4 regions of the Micromonospora sp. NPDC047738 genome follow, and region 4 is predicted to be linked to each of the others. Evidence: riboswitches for the same ligand, from Rfam matches in the RefSeq annotation. Region 4 holds a riboswitch; each other region holds the start of a gene.
What was found. A riboswitch is a leader RNA that binds a small molecule or an ion and turns the genes downstream of it on or off. The one in region 4 is predicted to bind cyclic di-AMP.
Positions count from the first base shown of each region.

Region 1: it holds a riboswitch for cyclic di-AMP, as region 4 does, so the genes downstream of both, ABZ783_RS04525 (NlpC/P60 family protein) here and ABZ783_RS22415 (C39 family peptidase) in region 4, are expected to answer to the same signal.
Region 2: it holds a riboswitch for cyclic di-AMP, as region 4 does, so the genes downstream of both, ABZ783_RS09015 (transglycosylase family protein) here and ABZ783_RS22415 (C39 family peptidase) in region 4, are expected to answer to the same signal.
Region 3: it holds a riboswitch for cyclic di-AMP, as region 4 does, so the genes downstream of both, ABZ783_RS25710 (hypothetical protein) here and ABZ783_RS22415 (C39 family peptidase) in region 4, are expected to answer to the same signal.

Region 1 is NZ_JBEYSO010000002.1:261,111-263,301, forward strand. It holds gene ABZ783_RS04520 (peptidoglycan recognition family protein) at 1-481, opposite strand, end outside; cyclic di-AMP (ydaO/yuaA leader) riboswitch at 714-849, shown strand; gene ABZ783_RS04525 (NlpC/P60 family protein) at 862-1,896, shown strand; gene dcd (dCTP deaminase) at 1,942-2,191, opposite strand, start outside.
Region 2 is NZ_JBEYSO010000004.1:178,626-180,816, reverse strand. It holds gene ABZ783_RS09025 (LLM class flavin-dependent oxidoreductase) at 1-315, opposite strand, end outside; gene ABZ783_RS09020 (glycoside hydrolase family 3 C-terminal domain-containing protein) at 374-751, shown strand; cyclic di-AMP (ydaO/yuaA leader) riboswitch at 894-1,068, shown strand; gene ABZ783_RS09015 (transglycosylase family protein) at 1,067-1,720, shown strand; gene ABZ783_RS09010 (YbaB/EbfC family DNA-binding protein) at 1,894-2,191, shown strand, end outside.
Region 3 is NZ_JBEYSO010000019.1:120,120-122,310, forward strand. It holds gene ABZ783_RS25710 (hypothetical protein) at 1-895, opposite strand, end outside; cyclic di-AMP (ydaO/yuaA leader) riboswitch at 901-1,031, opposite strand; gene ABZ783_RS25715 (YibE/F family protein) at 1,186-2,191, opposite strand, start outside.
Region 4 is NZ_JBEYSO010000014.1:148,770-150,960, reverse strand. It holds gene ABZ783_RS22420 (hypothetical protein) at 1-651, shown strand, start outside; cyclic di-AMP (ydaO/yuaA leader) riboswitch at 941-1,082, shown strand; gene ABZ783_RS22415 (C39 family peptidase) at 1,284-2,141, shown strand.

The sequences.
Region 1 (2,191 bases), on a different contig from region 4:
CGTCGCGCAGGGTCTCCTTCGACACGCCGGTGAGGTCGGCGGCGGCGTCGAGGGTCTGCAGGGACGCCTCGGGCAGGGTGTCCCCGGAAGGCGCGGCGGCGGCGGTCAGGTCGACGGTGAGCGGGCGGGAGTCGTCGCCGCGGGGGTCCTCGTTCTCGTCCACGTGCGCGCTGGACGGAGTCGAGGCGACCTGCTCGGCGTCGGTGAGGTGCATCGGGCCGTAGCCGCCGCTGGTGCTGGGCTGGCCGGAGTGGGTGTCCCAGCGGGACTCCAGGTAGGAGACGCCCAGCAGGACGCTCTGCGGCACGCCGTACTCCGCCGCCGCGGCGGCGTACTGCTGCTGGCGGTCCGGGCTGTCGGTGGTGCCGGCGGCGGTGAGAGGCGCCGCCACAGTGGGACCGCTGGTCGCGAGAGCGGTGGCCGCCGCGACGGCGGCGGCCAGCAGTATCCGTCTGCGCGATGGCAGGGCTGAGAGGTGCATCGAACCTCCAGATAGGGATGGGGGTGACTGCGTCCCCACCCTCACTCCGCAGATGGCCCCAGGTCAATACCTTTCCAGGTGGTGATGATGGGCGTAAAAAACCTTCACCGTCGGGTGGTTTCCGAATCTGCGTACGGAGTGTCACGGCGGATCGGGTTGCGGATTGATAACGACGGTCCCTACTCTGGTCAGTTGTCGACCGGTAGGTTCACCGTCCATCCCGGGTGGTGACGGTCCGACACCGCCGAGTCGCCGCCAGGCGAGCCGGGGACCCAGGTACCTGGGGTGAATCCGCAGCCACTGCGGTAGGGCGGCTCCCTTCCCGCCCGAACCCGTCAGCTAACCCGGTAGGCGGGCAGGAAGAAGGAGTACGGAGCCCGGTGGCACACCATGCCCCGCGGCCACCGTCGGACCGGTCGGTCGACCGGTCGACGGCTGCGCCGCGTTCACGCTGGTCCCGCTTCACCACCGCCCTCGCCGCCCTGGTCGGCACCGCCGTCGTCCTGACCGGCGGCGCCACGGCGGCCCACGCCGAACCGTCGGTCACCGAGATCGAGCGCCAGATCGACCAGGACTGGAACAAGCTCGAACCGATCATCGAACAGGTCAACTCCACCCGCGAGAAGCTTGCCGTCCGGCGCAAGCAGGCCGACGCGCTGGAGAAGCAGATCGCCCCGCTCGAGGCCCAGGTCGACGCCGCCCTCGGGCAGGTCGGCGGGCTGGCTGCCGACGCGTACAAGGGCAACAACCTCAGCACCGTCAACGCCCTGCTGGGCAGCCGGTCGCCGAGCGAGGTGGTCAACAGCCTCGAACTGCTCGACCGCTACGCGCACCACCAGCACGAGCAGGTGCAGGCCGTCATGGAGCTGCGCGACCAGTTGGCCGCGAAGAAGAAGCCGCTGGACGCGATGGTCGCCCAGCTGGCCCGTACCGAAGCTCAGCTCGCGGCCCAGAAGAAGCAGATCGACGCCGAGATCGCCCGGCTCCAGAAGCTCCGGCTCAAGGTGTACGGCAACGGCGGCGGCGGACCGCTGCGTCCCGCGCCCTGCCCCGCCGGCTACCCGGGCGGCCCGGCCGGTGTCGCGGTCAAGTTCGCCTGCGCCCAGATCGGCAAGATCTACGTCTGGGGCGCCGCCGGCCCGGACCACTACGACTGCTCCGGCCTGACCATGGCGGCCTGGGCCGAGGCCGGGGTCTCCCTGCCGCACAACGCCCGCGAGCAGCACGACGTCACCCGGCGGGTGAGCCGCGGCGAGCTACGCCCCGGTGACCTGGTCTTCTACTACAGCGACCTGCACCACGTCGGGATGTACGTCGGCGGCGGCTGGGTGGTGCACGCCTCCCAGTCCGGCAAGCCGATCACGATGAAACGCGTCGACGACGGCCAGATCAACAGCTACGGCCGCCCGGGCTGACGGGTACGCAGGGGCTTCCGCGTCGCGGAAGCCCCTGCGTCGTGCTCAGCGGGTCGGCCAGGTACGCCAGTTCTGCCAGGACCGGCTCGGGGTCGGCCCGCGCTGCCCCTGGTAGCGCGAGCCGTAGACCGCCGAGCCGTACGGGTGCTCGGCCGGCGACGAGAGCCGGAAGATGCAGAGCTGGCCGATCTTCATGCCGGGCCAGAGCGTGATCGGCAGATTGGCCACGTTGGAGAGTTCCAGCGTGACGTGCCCGGAGAAGCCCGGGTCGATGAAACCGGCGGTGGAGTGGGTG
Region 2 (2,191 bases), on a different contig from region 4:
CGCGCCGAGGCCCAGCTCGACCCGGCCGCCGGTGAGCAGGTCCAGGCTGGCCACGCTGCGTGCCAGCACCACCGGTTGGCGCAGCGGCAGGTTGAGCACGTTGCCGGCCAGCCGGATCCGACTGGTCGCGGCCGCGAGATAGGACATCAGCGTCCAGGTGTCCAGGAAACCCGGCTGGTATGGGTGGTCCTGGAAGGTGACCAGGTCCAGGTTGACCTGCTCGCAGAGCTTGGCGAGCGCCACCACCTGCTCGAACTGGCCGGCGGCGGGGGTGAGGAAGCCGCCGAAGGCCAGCTCGTGTCCGTAGTCAGTCATGTTCCTCCGCCTGCGCACCCGGGCCCGGCGACCGTGCCGGACCTCGCCACCGTAGTCGGTGCCGGATCGGCGCGCGCCCGCTCCCGCAACCGCAGCGATAACCAGGCGGACACCCAACTCAACGAGGCGGACCTGCGGGCCGTCCACCTTCGAGCGGCCGTACGCGACCCTGCGCAACGCCGGCGTACCCGTGATCGTGGTGCTGGTGTCCGGCCGGCCGCTGGACGTCGCCGGTGAGTTGCCGAACTGGACCGCGCTGCTCGCCTCCTGGCTGCCCGGCACCGAGGGCGCCGGCGTTGCCGACGTCCTCTTCGGCGGGTACGCGCCGACCGGCAAACTGCCGATGACCTGGATGAACTCCGTCGGCCAGCAGCCCATCAACGCCGGCGACGGGCAGGTTCCGCTCTTTCCGCAGGGTTTCGGCCTGACGTACTGAAGGGGGCTTTGTAAGGCACCTGTGGACGGCGCGCAACTCGTACGGTGTGGCCTTCGCTCGGCCGGGTGAAGAACTTCACAAGAAGTGGGCGATCATCCGAAACCATCCCTAATGTCGACTGCGTTCGCGATCGCGGACACCCGGGCCGGTAACGCCTAATCCCGCCGCCGGCCCGTCGGTACCTGGACCTCAGGCGGGAGCGGGGGACCCACATGTTCCTCGGTGCTCGACACCTCGGGGTGAAGCCGCCCATCCGGCGGCCGGGCTCCTCGGCCCGAACCCGACAGCTCACCTCGTCGGCGTGGAGGAACCCACATGGCAACTGAACACGTCGCACGTCACCGACGCACCACGCAGCGTCGTGTCGCCGTCGGAGCGCTCGTCGTCGGTGCCGCCACCGGCGCCGCCGCCATCCTCGGGCCGGCCGCGCCGGCCAGCGCATCCAGCGTGAACTGGGACGCCATCGCTCAGTGCGAGTCCGGCGGAAACTGGCACATCAACACCGGCAACGGCTACTACGGTGGCCTCCAGTTCTCGAAGAGCACCTGGAACGGCTACGGCGGTAAGAAGTACGCCAGCCGCGCCGACCTGGCCAGCCGCAGCGAGCAGATCGCCGTGGCCGAGAAGGTCCTCGACGGGCAGGGCATCGGCGCCTGGCCGGTCTGCGGCAAGAAGGGCGGCTCGACCAAGCACTACTCCACCAAGGACTCCGGCGCCACGAAGTCGCACAAGAAGGCGACCAAGGACCGGTCGTCCCGCGGCGACCAGCCGGCGACCCGCAGCCACCGGCGTACCGCGCCGGCGTCGAGCGGCGCGACCTACACGGTCCGGTCGGGTGACTCGCTGTCGCTGATCGCGGAGGCGAAGCACCTCGCCGGCGGCTGGCAGGCGCTCTACGAGCGCAACAAGCGCGTGGTCGGCGACAACCCGGGCCTGATCTTCCCAGGCCAGCACCTCCGCCTGCGCTGACGCTACTGGCAGGTGGGGTGCCCCACACTGCGCGCTGATGCACTGAAAAGTGGCCATCCCCGCCCGGGATGGCCACTTTTTTCGTGAACGAGGCCCCGGGTGCTCGCGGTGTCCCGGTCGGGGGCGGTTGCTATCGTCGCGGTGCTCCGGAAAGACGTGAAGAAGGCGCGGATATGACCAACGACTCGTTCTCCGCGGCCGCAAGCCTCGACGAGCTGCTCACCAGGACGCAGCAGGCGCTGTCGGCCATGCGCTCGCGGGCGGCCGAGCACCCCGACGGCGACCCGGGCGAGCTGCTCCGCGCCGAGGGCGCGGCGGCCGACGGCCGGGTCCGGGCCGTGGTGGTCCAGGGTGGCCGGCTGGAGTCCGTGACGGTGGACCCGGAGCTGGCGGGGGACGGGATGGAGGCGGTCTGCGGGCAGGTCGTGCTGGCCGTCAACGCTGCCCTCGCCGCCCTCGACGCCCAGGTCA
Region 3 (2,191 bases), on a different contig from region 4:
TGCGGATCAGGAACGCGGCGAGGTTGTTGCCGTACATCCGCATGTCGTTGTTGTGCCAGGGGGAGAAGCCGCTGCGCTGTAGCGACCAGTCGCAGGCCCGGCCCTTGGGGTGCTCCCAGGGACCGCCCGGGCGGTAACAGCCCACGAAGCGGTCGAAGCCGGCCCGCTTGACCTCCTTGTACATGTGCAGCGTGCGCGGGGTGATGTAGCCCGAGGTGGTCGGGTCCTTCACGCTGCGTGACTCGGGCTTCCACCCCCCGTCAGCCGTCCGGCCGGGAGCGATCCGGGCGACCGGGGAGGTGGCCGCGACCAGGCCGGCGGTGAAATCCCGCCCGCCGACCAGCCGCAGGGCCTTCTCCGCCTCGGCCTTCTCGCGCCGCATCGCGTTGGTCTGCTTCTGCTGCTCGCGGATCTCCGCATCGAGCGCGATCTTGGCCTGTTCCGCGCGGTTCTTCGCGGCGTTGACCTCGGCGAGCTTCTGCGCGTTCATCAGGTTCAGCTCGTCGAGGGCGGAGGCCCGCTGGACGAACGAGTCGGGCGCGTTGCTCTCCAGTAGCAGGGCCATCGCGCCGATCCGGCCGGTCCGATAGGACTGCGTGGCGATCTGGCTCACCTGCGGCCGCAGCGCGTCCAGGTCGGCCTGCGCCGCCCGGATCTCGAGGGCCAACTGGAGTTGGCGCTGCTTCGACTTGTCCAGCTTCGCCTTGGCCTGCAGGAAGCCGCGATTGGCGGCATCGATGACCTCGGTGATGAGCGGAGGATCGTTGTCCTCCTCGTGGCCCGATGGGTTGGGGGTGTTGGGTGCGGCCAGCGCCGGGGTGGGCCCGGCGACGATGGCGAACGCGGTGAGCACGGCCACCACAGGTGTCAACCAGCGGCGCAGGGGTGCCGTCAACAGGGTTCCCTTCCGTCGACCGCCGACCGGGTTAGCTGTCGGGTTCGGGACGGAAGTGGCCCCTACCGCTCGCGCGGATTCACCCCAGGTACCTGGTTCCCCGGTTCGCCACAGGGCGATTGGGCGGTGGTACCGCTGGCGCCGGTGCGCGCCTTCGGCGGTTACCGGCAGCGAGGTTACCCGAGAGCCCGGTCGGGGATCTACGTCCGGAAGCCGACCAATCGCACGTTTTCGTCGTCGCCCTGCGTGACCAGCGTCGCGTTCGCGCCGGCCGGTCACGCTGCGGAGTATCACCATGCGGCTTCCGTGCTCCTCTCCGGTCCGGATCGTCCGGCGGCCGCACCGCCGAGGGCCTCCAGCGCGTCGTGCCGCTCGGCCGGCGGCCGGGACGACGGCGGGCGGGCTCCGGCGTCCGTCGCGACGCCGGCCCGTCCGGCGGTCCGGACCACCGCCGCCAGACCGGTGGTCAGCGGTACGGCGGCGATCAGGCCGAGCGTGGCCACCGCGCTCCGGACGATCTCCTGCGCCATGAACTCGCTGGTGAGGATCTCGCCCACCGGTCGCGAGTCGGCGACCAGCAGGAGTAGCAGCGGCAGCGACGCGCCCGCGTACGCCAGCACGATGGTGTTGACGGTGGAGGCGATGTGCGCGCGGCCCACCCGGGTGGCCGCCCGGTAGAGCTGCATCCGGGACAGCCCCGGGTTCGCGTTCGCCAGCTCGGTGACCGTGGCCGCCTGGGTGACGGTGACGTCGTCCAGCACGCCCAGCGAGCCGATGATGATGCCGGCCAGGAGCAACCCGTGCAGGTCGACGTTCTGCTGGAACATCGACAGCGTGGTGGCGTCCTCGCTGCCGTAGCCGGTCAGGTGGGTGGCCGCGGTGGCCAGGGTGCCGAGGACGCCGGTCAGCACCAGGCTGCCCAGGGTGCCGAGCACCGCCACCGAGGTTTCGGCGGTGATCCCGTGGGTCAGGTAGAGCACCACGAACATGATCAGCGCGGCGCCGACGATCGCCACCAGCAGCGGCGGCTGGCCGGCGCCGATCCCGGGCAGCACGAAGCCGAGCAGCACGGCGAAGCTCGCCACCAGGCCGCCCAGCGCGGCCAGTCCGCGCCAGCGCCCGAACGCCACGATGGCGACGGCGAACAGCACGGCCAGCCAGACCAGCGGCGTGCCGCGCTGGTGCTCGGCGATGTTGTAGGTCTTGATCGTCGGATCGGCCGGGTCCATCAGCTCGACGAGGATGATCTTGTCGCCGACCTCGACCCGGGGTGCCCCGGGACCGGACGGGAGGGGT
Region 4 (2,191 bases):
CCCGCCCCCGACCCGGCCGCCGTGGCGGCCGCCCGCCACGCCGACCTGCGCCGGTACGCCGATGAGGTGGCGGTCGCCGCCGCCGGGGCCCGGCAGACCGCGCGCCGGTGGCGCGAGCAGTGGCTGACCGCGCACGACGAGGTCGACCGGGCCTGGCGGGCGTACGACGAGGCCGAGGCGGCCGCCCGGCGGTTCGCGGGGGCCGCCGTGCTGCCCGAGCCGCGGACGCCCCGGACGCCGGCCGAGTACGCGGCCCGGGAGCGGTGGCTGCACCACGCCGCCATGACGGCGCACTGGCAGGGCGACCTGACTGCCCGGCAGCTCGCGGACGTCCTCGCCGGGCGCAACGGGTGGGACCCGCGCCGGCATCCGGCCGAGCAGGAGATCGCCCTGGCCCGGGTGGTACGCGACGGCCGGCGGGCCCGGTGGCGGGCGGCCGCCGAACGGGAGCGGCGGGCCTGGCGGGACGCCGAAGTGGCCGCCGAGGCGGCCCGGGTGCTGGCCGTGGAGGCGTACGCGGCCGCCGAGGCGGTGCGCCCCGGAGCGGTCCCGGTACGCCCCGCCGAGGCGGTGACCCAGACCCTCGCCCCGGTGTCGGCCGGCGCCGTCGCGGCGCACCCCGCACGGTGGCGTCCGGCGCGGGTCGGCTGAATCGTTATCCGAATTAGGTGAGCCCGGTCACGGCGACCGGGGAAACGGTCAACCGGATCAGGCCGGGCGATCGAGCCCCGCAATTCCCCTTCGATCCCCACCCGGATGTCCGATAGTCACCCGACGGTTCCCGTTAAAACGGTCGTCCCATTGAGTCAGGTCAGTGACCGGCTGTTCCGGTCTCGGTAACGGTGGTTGACGTTTACGCAGGTGGTCACGCTTGGCAGGCGGCGTACCCACCGGTAGTGTCAGCGCGTCCGGTGCGGTTTTCGATCGCAAGTGGCGACGCCGCGCCGACCCGCTCAATCGTGATCTCACGAACCGGGGACCCAGTGCAACACCGGGGTGAATCCGCGAGCCAAGGCCCGCGGTAGGGCCTACTTCCCGCCCGAATCCGTCAGCTAACCCGGTAGGCGGCCACGGAAGGAGTTCCAACCTCGTGCGAACCACCCCCCGATCCTCCCCCCGCCTCCACGGCGCCACGGTGCCGGCGCTCGCCTGACCCGCGAGTCCGTTCCGGTAACCGACCCCCGCTGCCCGGTCCGCCGGGCGCTCTTTTCCCGCGGCCACCCGCCCAGGAACGCGCGTGAGCTACTCCGCGCGTCGGGTCGGCGTGTGCCGCTCCGGCCCCCGTGGAGGAACACGTGAAGCACCACCTGAAGCGTCAGCTGCGGCGCCTCGCGACCGAGCGCCCGTACCAGATCGTCGCCGGCTCCGCCGCGGCCCTCGTGCTGGCCGGCGGCGCCAGCGCGGCACTGGCCAGCACGAACGACGCGCCGGTCCGGCAGGAGACCACCGCCGCCGTCGCCGAACTGGCGCCGCGCCTCGGTGACGTCGCCACCCGGAGCGAGGCCCGGGTCGCCGCCCCGTCCCCGACCGCCTCGCCCAGCGGGTCGCCGAGCGGGTCGCCGTCGGCGAAGGCCAGCTCGGCCAAGCCGGACCCGGACGTCACGAAGACCGCGAAGGCGAAGCCGAAGCCGCCGTCGACGAAGGTCCTCGACTACAACTACGAGGCCCAGACCGCCTACTGGAACTGCGGTCCGGCCGCGGTGCGCAACGCGCTGAGCGCGAGCGGCGTCGAGACCACCCAGGACGCGATGGTCGCCCCGCTGAACGCCGGCGAGAACGGCACCAACTCGGCCGAGGACACCACCCGCGGGCTCAACCAGATGGTCAAGGGCAACCCGTACCGGACCCACATGATCCCCGGCCAGGCCGCGACCCCGGCGCAGATGGACCAGCTCCAGGCCGACGTGGTCAAGGCGATCACCGACGGCCGCGGCGTGGTGGTCAACATCGCCGGCTCCGCCACCGACACCAACGGCGGCTGGCACTCGTTCCCCGGCGGCCACTACATCGCCGTGGTCGGCTACAAGGACGACGGCCGGACGGTGCGGATCGCCGACTCGGCGAACCCGGCGTTGCCCGAGTACTGGATCACCACCATCGATCTGGCGAACTGGGCCGCCACCCGCGGCTACTCCGCCTGATCCCACCCCTGCACGTCGGGCACCGGCTCCAGGAGCCGGTGCCCGACGCC